One region of the Priestia sp. J2 genome, then DNA from elsewhere that is predicted to be linked to it. Evidence: riboswitches for the same ligand, from Rfam matches in the RefSeq annotation. Region 1 holds a riboswitch; each other region holds the start of a gene.
The links. A riboswitch is a leader RNA that binds a small molecule or an ion and turns the genes downstream of it on or off. The one in region 1 is predicted to bind S-adenosylmethionine.
Positions count from the first base shown of each region.

Region 2: another riboswitch for S-adenosylmethionine. It lies ahead of LJY09_RS10955 (Na+/H+ antiporter NhaC family protein); the one in region 1 lies ahead of metE (5-methyltetrahydropteroyltriglutamate--homocysteine S-methyltransferase).
Region 3: another riboswitch for S-adenosylmethionine. It lies ahead of LJY09_RS24765 (methionine ABC transporter ATP-binding protein); the one in region 1 lies ahead of metE (5-methyltetrahydropteroyltriglutamate--homocysteine S-methyltransferase).

Region 1 is NZ_CP086208.1:3,426,162-3,429,439, forward strand. It holds gene metE (5-methyltetrahydropteroyltriglutamate--homocysteine S-methyltransferase) at 1-1,983, opposite strand, end outside; cobalamin riboswitch at 2,133-2,322, opposite strand; SAM riboswitch class I at 2,402-2,512, opposite strand; gene LJY09_RS17710 (hypothetical protein) at 2,593-2,844, opposite strand; gene LJY09_RS17715 (hypothetical protein) at 3,103-3,273, opposite strand.
Region 2 is NZ_CP086208.1:2,177,010-2,180,287, reverse strand. It holds gene LJY09_RS27635 (hypothetical protein) at 23-151, shown strand; gene LJY09_RS10955 (Na+/H+ antiporter NhaC family protein) at 191-1,501, opposite strand; SAM riboswitch class I at 1,587-1,693, opposite strand; gene LJY09_RS10950 (ABC transporter permease) at 1,795-2,562, opposite strand; gene LJY09_RS10945 (ABC transporter ATP-binding protein) at 2,555-3,278, opposite strand, start outside.
Region 3 is NZ_CP086208.1:4,767,960-4,771,237, forward strand. It holds gene LJY09_RS24755 (MetQ/NlpA family ABC transporter substrate-binding protein) at 1-190, opposite strand, end outside; gene LJY09_RS24760 (methionine ABC transporter permease) at 208-876, opposite strand; gene LJY09_RS24765 (methionine ABC transporter ATP-binding protein) at 869-1,894, opposite strand; SAM riboswitch class I at 2,026-2,133, opposite strand; gene LJY09_RS24770 (thioredoxin family protein) at 2,314-2,613, opposite strand; gene LJY09_RS24775 (toprim domain-containing protein) at 2,628-2,978, opposite strand; gene LJY09_RS24780 (YusG family protein) at 3,160-3,278, opposite strand, start outside.

The DNA.
Region 1 (3,278 bases):
TTTGATCGCATCAATAATCTCTTCGAACTCTGAATAGCACATATGCGTGTGAATTTGCGTCTCGTTTTGCACCGATACCGTGGCTAGTTTGAACGCATACACCGCCGCGTTCAAGTAGCTTTCCCAGTTTTCTCGTTTTAACGGCAGTCCTTCACGCAGCGCCGGTTCATCTACTTGAATCATTGAGATGCCCTGACTTTCAAGTGCTTCCACTTCTTTTCTAAGAGCAAGCGCAATTTGATTGGCCACGTCGTAGCGTGAGATATCATCACGTACAAACGACCAGTTTAAAATTGTAATTGGCCCCGTCAGCATTCCTTTAACAGGCTTATTGGTTAGAGACTGTGCGTAGACCGTTTCTTTGATTGTCATCGCCTGCTCGTACGAGACATCTCCGTAAATAAGCGGCGGCTTCACGCAGCGAGAACCGTATGATTGCACCCAGCCAAACTTCGTAAACTGAAAACCTCCTAATTTTTCACCGAAGTATTCAACCATGTCCGTGCGCTCAAACTCTCCGTGCACAAGGACATCTAAGCCGATGTTTTCTTGAATTTCAATCCATTTTTTGATTTCAGCGTTAATGTACGCTTCATATGCTTCATCGCTTAACTCTCCTTTACGCCACTTCAGACGCTCTTTTCGCACTTCTTTTGTTTGCGGAAAGCTTCCAATTGTTGTCGTTGGAAGAAGCGGCAGTTGAAATGCTTCTTGCTGAACGCGTTGACGTACGTCAAACGGCGCTTGGCGCTCCGCTTTATAGCTGTGCAGCTGCTTCAGCTCTTTTTGAACGTCTTGATGGTTTCGAAAAGATGATCCATTTAATGCTTGAATCGCTTGTTTGCTTACACTTATTTCTTTTTCAATTGCTTCTTTTCCTTGCTGCACCGCTTTTGTTAAAAGCGTGATTTCCTTCAGCTTTTCATCTGCAAAAGACAGCGCGTTTTTTAGAATTGGCTCAATGGTTTTTTCGCTTTTCACCGTGACAGGAACATGTAATAAACTTGATGAAGGCTGCAGAATCAAACGGTCTTTTGATACAGCTTCTTCAATTTCACTGATTGTTAAAAGCTGTTCGTCCAAGTTTTCACGCCAAATGTTTCGTCCGTCAATCACTCCTGCTGCCAGCACTTTATCAGTTGGAAAACCATATTTATTAAGCGCCGTGAGATTTTCGCCTCGGTCATGTACAAAATCCAATCCAATTCCGTGAACAGGAAGAGCAACTACTTCTTTATAGTAATCTACGCTGTCAAAGTACGTCTGCAAAATGACTTTTACATTCGGTGCTGCTTTTTTCAAAGCTTCATAGACTTCTTTATACAGTGCCAGGTCTTCTTTTGATAGCGTTGTAGCTAAAATCGGCTCATCTATTTGTACCCACTCGACCCCTTCTGCCTCCAGCTCCGCTAAGATTGTTGCATAAAGAGGAACAAACTGTTCAACTACTTTTTTAAACTCACTTTTTTTATATCCTTTTGACAGCTTCACAAATGTTACTGGACCTAAAATAACGGGTTTGCCTTTGATATTCAGCTTTTGTTTTGCTTCTTTGTAAAATTGAAGCGGACGATTTTCTACAAGGGCAGGCGTACATTCGTCAAGCTCTGGTACGATATAGTGATAATTTGTGTTAAACCATTTTGTCATCGTAGAGGCTACCGCACCTTTTGTTCCTCGGGCGATGTCAAAATACGTTTCAAGGGATACCGGGCCTCCGTTATATTCAAAGCGCTTTGGCACCAAACCAAACATAGCGGCTGTATCTAACACGTGATCGTATAAGCTAAAATCGCCGACTGGAATTAATTCAATTCCTGCGTCACGCTGTTTTTTCAGATGCCCAAGACGAAGAGCTTCAATTTCCTGAAGAAAGATATCTTTCTCTATCTTTCCTGCCCAAAACTGCTCAAGCGCTTTTTTCCATTCTCGTTTTTCACCAATTCTTGGATAACCTACATTTGAACTTTTTACACTGCTCATTTTTTCCACTCCCTATATATTTTTTTATCGCTAAACTAAAAAATCTCCCTTTTCGAAATGAAAAGAGAGATGATACGCATACTTAACTAAAGTTGAGATAGCCTGTTTTTCTCAACACGTATTCCTCACTCCTCTCTATATCCCGTAGAGCTTAAGTGCATACAACAGGCAGGTCTCCTGACTTAGGTTCATCGCTTCCTATCCCTTCCCATTTCAACATGAAACAGTGGTTAATAAGTTGCTCCCCATTACAGTGGCGGGACCGCGCCGGCTTTTCACCGGTCTTCCCTTTTAAGCTGCGTACATTCGTTACACAGCACCTGATGCATTTCTATGAAATTGTTCATTCAAAACATATTCACATAAAATAAAAAGCCTCTCTATCATGAATAGAGAGGCATAGTATCTATGAAATCCTCTCTTATTTTTCAAAGCTGTACGCTTTGCAGGATGTAGCACCTTTTTAACAAGATTGTTAAATGGTTGCCGGGCTTCACAGGGCCAGTCCCTCCGCCTCTCTCAATAAGAGTTTTAATTGTTTATAATATTTTGAATGTAGAGTCATCTTAACACCTTACATTTATGTTGTCAAAAGAAATTTCAAAAAAATTAGTTTTCAGGAGGCGTTGACGCTAATTTTTGCCTTAATAATTTGTAATCATCTTTTCGATGTGTTTCGATCAAGTCTTTTGCTCCTTGATGATACCCTGAAGAATAGATGTACTCTACCGCCGTTTCGATAAGCATTCTCTTTTCTTCCGCACATTCTCGGTCCATTAAAGGGAACAGTCTACCTAAAAGGTCATTTAAATCTTCCTTAATAAAACGATTGAGTCCTTCTTGCATCTTTTCGTTTGCCATGATAGCTCCTCCATTTGCTGTGTATGTTTTAAGCCTCTATAAACACGCATTTCACTGTGAATGTTAAGATAAAGTTAAGTCATTAAACAGTATATCAAGTGAATATTTTTCTTCAATTACATATGTAATACAAATATATGACAAATATAGAGAATATATCATCATTCACTATCTATTATAACGCTTGACTGGGCCTTCTGCTACAAGGTTTCGTACGGTTTTCCAAAAGAGGTTGAGACATAACCAAGTGAATCCAATCTAAAGGCAAATGGGATACATGAGCTGAATCGCTTGTGACACAGCAGTTGATTTCCGTACAAGACTTCGCTTTCCGCGGGCGGTCGCTGAGCCTCCTCGTCGCATAAGCTCCTGTGGGGTCTCACGTGTTCCGCTTTTCCCGCAGGAGTCTTCGTCTTGTGCTCCAATCACCTGCT
Region 2 (3,278 bases), 1.2 Mb from region 1:
ACTTATATAAGGAGGTCATATCATGGGTATTTTATTATTCATTTTATTATGCGGAATTGAAATCGGAGGAGCGGCTTATGCACTTAAACAAAATGAGACACTTTGGAAGGAGCTAGATGAAAAAAAGCCGACTGATTTTTTCAAACAGTAAAAAACCCTTAAAAAGAATGTTCTTTTTAAGGGTTTGATATTACGCAGCTTCTTTAGATGATTTTGATTTTTTATTTAAACGAGGAAAGCCAATTACAATCGCAATGATACCGCAAACCGCTGTTAACATTGGATAGAATGTAAATGGAATAATCTCAATTGGTGAAACTTTAGCAAATCCTGCTGCTAGAAGCATTTGTGCACCGTAAGGGATAAGCCCTTGAACGCTGCATGAAAACAAGTCGAGCAGACTGGCTGATTTACGATTATCAATTGAATACTTATCAGAGATTTCTTTCGCTAACGGACCTGCTGTAATAATTGAAATCGTGTTATTAGCCGTGGCTAAATTGGTTAAACTTACTAATCCAGCGATGCTGAATTCTCCGCCTTTTTTTGTTTGAATACGTCGTGTTAATAGGTTCAATAAGAACTGAATACCGCCGTTATAGCGAATGAGTTCAACCATTCCGCCAATTAACAGAGATAAAATAATTAATTCCGACATTCCGCCAATACCTTCTGTCACAGTTTTAGCAAGAGAAGAAAGCGTGTAGCTTCCGTCAGCTAATCCAATCACGCCGGCTAATACAATTCCTCCGGTTAAAATGCTTAATACGTTTGCACCAAATATGGCAGCAACGAGTACGCCGACATAAGGCAAGATTTTAAACCAGCTAAAATCTTTAATTTCTACTGATGACGTATTGCCTAGCGTCATTACAAGTAATAAAATCACTGTAACAATCGCTGCAGGAAGGACAATAAAAAAGTTTACTTTTAATTTATCTGACATATTTGTTTTTTGAGTACGAACTGCCGCAATGGTCGTATCAGAGATTACGGATAAATTATCTCCAAACATTGCACCACCAACAACAGCAGCAATTGCCAATGTAATGGATACATGCGCCTGCTCACTGATTCCTACAGCGATAGGCCCTAACGCAGCGATCGTTCCCATTGACGTTCCCATCGAAATTGAAATGAATGCGCCAATAACAAAGATTCCGACTACCACTAAGCTTTGCGGAAGCGCAGACAGAGCTAAGTTTACCGTTGAATCAACAGCTCCCATGCCTTTAGCGACTTCTGAAAAAGCACCTGCTAAAATAAAAATAAGTACCATAATAATGATATCAGGATGCCCTGCTCCTTTAGCAAAGCGTTCCACTTTTACATTAAGTGAATCTTTGCGGTTCATAGCCAGCGCCACAATGGCTGCAATGATAATAGCTACTAATACAGGCAGCTTATAAAAATCTCCCGTTATAATTCCTGATCCGACAAACAGGACTAAAAAGACGCCCAGCGGTAACAGCGCCCAGCCGTTTCCTTTTTGTTGTTCCATTCTTAACACCTCTTGTTTACGTAATAAAAAAAGACCTCTTCTTATTGATAAGAAGAGGTCTCTTATTTGTATCATAAGATTACCCTTCTCATCTTCCAAACGAAACATCGTCTGCTGGATTTGGCACCGCACTGCGTACAGCCAGTTGCCGAGACATCGTAGGGCCAGTCCCTCCGTCTCTCTTGATAAGAAGTTTGTAGTTGTTTTAAAAATAGTCTTTCACTACTGTAATCTCTTTTTATTTAATTGTCAAATGCTATTTTAGAAAAATATATAGTGTGAAAATTCTCACATCAATTAGCTACGTCACGTTTTAAAAACGCCACCCATGCTACCCCCATAAAGAAGACAAAGTGTGCAACTAAGATGAAGATTGAAAATGGAATTGTCATTCCGTCAAACATCGTCTTCATTCCGTCCATATACTGCACAAAGTTTGTGTTGGCGAACAGTAAAAATTTCCCCCACCATAGACCAAACTGTGATACTATCCCAGTTACTGCTTTCGCCCCAATACTTACGACAATAGCTAGACTTGAAGCAAGCGCGCTGTTTCTAAATAAAGACGACAGCATGAATGCGAACGTCATCATCATAAACGTTTCCATATACGCGCTGTCATACGTAAGCGTAATGTTTTTAAGCAGCTGCGCATCTCCTTCTAGACTGGCAAATCCAAAGAACAATGCTCCCCATACAAACGAAAAAAGCAAATAGCTCAGCAAGTAATACAAGCTAATTAAAACGAGCGTTATGTACTTGGACGTTAAAATCGTTGAACGTCTAGCAGGGCGAATTAAAAGAAGCTTAATGGTACCCGCTTCAAACTCTTTTGCAACCATTGATCCTCCAACAGCAAGCGCGAAAAATTGAACGAGGATCAGCATGCCTGCACTAAATGACAGGAAATTCAATATGTTGTCTTCCGTTCCTGCGCTGTTTGCTACTTTCTTCATTAAAAGAGCCATACAAAGAGTTAAGATGCCGATTGTAATAAACGTGACTTTTGTACTTCTTTTGTAAAACCATTTCATATGTTCATTTTGAATTAACTTAAGCATGGTGCTCTCCCTCCGTAACGGACATAAACGAATCTTCAAGCGTCTCATACACAGGAGTGATTCGGTAGACTAAAATATCGCTGTCCACTAATTTTCTATTTACAGCTGGAATTTGTTCTTTTACAATCGCCACGTCGATAATATGTGATCTCATCGTTACTTCAAATTCTTGTGATAAAAGATCCGCTGCTTTTTGCGCGTCAGACACCTCAAATTCTACGTACATTCCTTGGTCTTGACGATTTGGAGATAGATCTTGAATGGCTTTTAACTCACCGTCTTGAATAATGCCAACGCGGTCACATAATGCTTCTACCTCTTTTAATAAGTGGCTCGCGATTAAGATTGAAATTCCTTCTTCCCTGCAAAGCGTTTGTAAATATGTACGAAATTCTCTCATTCCCGCTGGGTCTAGACCATTTGTTGGTTCGTCTAGTAAAAGCAATGCAGGCTTATGTAAAATGGCTTGAGCTACTCCTAAACGCTGTCTCATCCCAAGGGAATACGTCTTCACTTTTGCATGAATGCTGTTTTCAAGCTTTACTAAAGCAATCACTTCATCCAAGCGTTCTGATGTGACCCCTTCATGCATATTCGCAAAGTGTTTTAAATTTTGATAGCCCGTCAGATAATCATAAAACTCAGGGTTTTCAATAATCGCTCCAATTGATTTCATAGCTGAAGTAAACTGTTCTTTTAAAGGAAACCCATTGACG
Region 3 (3,278 bases), 1.3 Mb from region 1:
TTTTAATCTCTAAGTCAATTCCTTGTTTTTCTAAAATCGGTTTTGCTTGTTCCAAAATTTCAGCATGAGGCGTATTAGATGCACCCACGACAATTTTCTTTTCATCTTTTGATCCATTGTTAGATCCACACGCAGCTAATCCTACTACTAGCGCAGATGTTAATGCTAAAGCTGAAAGCCATTTCTTCATAATAAATAGTCCTCCCTTTATCTTTTATCAATTTTTGCAGTAATCGCATCTCCAATAAGTTGGATAATAAATACAATAATCAAAATTAAGATCGTAGCAGCTAGCGTTACGTCATTATGACTGCGCTGGAATCCTTCTAAATATGCAAGGTTTCCAAGACCTCCAGCTCCAATCACACCCGCCATTGCCGTATAGCCGACTAACGCAATGGTTGTTACTGTCAAACCGGAAATCAAAGCTGGCAGCGATTCAGGTAACAGCACTTTAAAGATAATAGTGCTTGTTGTGGCTCCCATTGATTTAGCAGCTTCAATAACACCTTTATCAATTTCACGCAGACCAATTTCTACAAGACGCGCATAAAATGGTGCTGCTCCAACAATTAAAGCCGGTAACGCTGCATTAGCGCCTAAAATACTTCCTACCAATGCTTTGGTAAATGGAATCAGTAACACAATTAAAATAATGAATGGAATGGAACGAAAGATATTTACAACCGCCGACACAATGGCATATAAAGGTTTGTTTTGCCAAAGCTGTCCTTTGGACGTTAAAAATAAAAGCAAGCCCAATAAAATACCTAGAACAAATGTGGCTACAACTGAAATAGCCGTCATATATAGTGTTTCATTTGTCGCTTGAATAAAATCATCTAAAATAACGTTTGGAAATAGTTTCTCAAGCATTTGTCATTACCTCCACTTCTACCTGCTGCTCATGAATGTATGCAATGACTTTTTCAACTTCTGTTAATTCTCCGTCTAAATGAACGAACAGCGTCCCGTATGAACCTGTTTGTGTATGAGAAATCTTTCCTTGCAAAATATTAATCGTTACATCAAACTGTTTTAAAATCGTTGTAATGAGCGGTTGCTCTGCTTTTCCGCCAACAAACGTCAGCTGAATAATTTGCCCGCTTGGATACAGCTCATTTACTTGTTCAATCGTTTCAAACGTTTCCTCTGGTTCAGAAATCTGTTGAACGAATCGTTTTGTAATCGGCTGCTTAGGTTTTCTGAATACTTCTAGCACTTGTCCTTCTTCTACTACTGCCCCATTTTCCATAACGGCTACTCGATGACAAATTTTACGAATGACGTGCATTTCATGAGTAATCAATACAATGGTCAACCCTAGCTTCTCATTAATATCTACTAACAGATCTAAAATAGAATCTGTCGTTTGAGGATCAAGCGCTGATGTTGCTTCATCACAAAGCAATACTTTTGGATTGTTCGCTAGCGCTCGAGCAATCCCAACACGCTGCTTTTGTCCGCCGCTAAGCTGTGATGGATAAGCATCTTCACGCCCTTCAAGCCCGACTAGCTTGATAAGTTCGTCTACTCGTTTCATTCTTTTTTCTTTTGAAATCCCTGCTATTTCTAACGGAAAGGCAATATTTTCTCGTACCGTACGCGACCACAAGATATTAAAGTGCTGAAATACCATACTAATTTCTTGTCTAGCTTTTCTGAGTTTTCCGCCTTTAATTTTTCCAATATCATTACCTGCTACTTCGACCGTTCCTGTCGTTGGTGTTTCTAATCCGTTTAGCAAGCGAATCAAAGAACTTTTCCCCGCTCCGCTATAACCAATAATTCCGTAAATTTCTCCTTGGTTAACGGTTAGATTCACATTATCAACAGCTGTTACTTGACCGCTTTTGGCCTGATAAATTTTTGTAACGTCTGTTAATGTAATCATATTTCTTCACCTTCTTTAATAAAAACTTAATTATGTTAGGTTGCCCTATAGGATGAAAAAGCCGTAAAACAATTTTCCCCATTAAAAAAGCCTCTCTGCGCATGACAGAAAGGCTCGATATTTAATCCTTTCTCTCATCTTTCAAAGCGCATAGCTTTGCAGGAATTGGCACCATTTCAGTTAGTCTGACGGTTGCCGGGTTTCACAGGGCTCAGTCCCTCCACCTCTCTTGATAAGAGTTCGCAACAATTATTTTGTTTTTGGGAAATATTCATTCATTTATGAACATTCATGAGTGTGATTTTAGCATGTGTCAGATAGGCTGTCAACAGATTTTGTTCTTGGTATAATATCCCAAGAATTCAACAACCCCAACGGTTCGCTCTCTTTCCACTTCTTCATTTTAAACAAACGTTTGATTATCGAAGCTCCTCGAGTACGTGCTCGATGGAATGAAACGCGTAGAGTTTTTTTACCATTTCACCATTTTCCACTTCAATCAAACAAGGTACGCTTTCAATAGAAAATAATTCTGCTTTTGAAGGCATATAATTTAAATTACTCATTCCGATGGTTACATCCGGCAGCATCGCTTCTGCCACGGTTAACATTTTTTTTGCCAGCTGACATGTCCCGCAAAAAGGCGTATGGAAAAAGATAAAGGCTCTTTCTCCTTCTTTTAACTGATCATCCAGCTGTTTTTCGCTCCATTCTTGCATGTTGCTCATTCCTTTTATGTTAAAAATTCTGCATTAACATCGATATTGGCACTTAGCAATACTGTTGCTATGTGATGTCTAGGGGCGGCAGCAACTTCTCGGTACATTTTATCAATATATAGATGCTCTGCTTCCGGAAGCTCTCGTTTAAATTGTTTTCTCAGCTTATTCCCTGAATCATCAGAGTCAACGAGTATGTATACCTCTTTGTTAAACGTACAGTCAATAATTTCATCCAGCTTTGATAAACTAATCGTACCGTTTGTACAAATAATTTCAATTGGTTCTCGAATGATATCTTGAATACGCTTTTTATCTGACTTTCCTTCGACAATAATTACTTTTTCAATTTCAATTAGCCCCATTTTCATCACCCATAATCGTCAGTTGTATAGTAACATCATTTCTTTATGCTATACAATATTCGTTAATGTATCACAGTTCACCTGTTTTTTAAAAGAAATTTGCAAGAAAGAACTCTTTTAAAAGGCAGTTTAGGCCATATTATCTCTATAAAACAAGAAAAACAGCGGCAGTTGCCACTGTTTAGCACCATCCTGCTTCTTCATCGCAGTCTGTATATTTTTGCGTTTCACCTTGTTTTTGTACGTCCGCGTATTGATAGAACTTATTATTTTCTTGCGAATATCCTTCTTCAAAGCGGT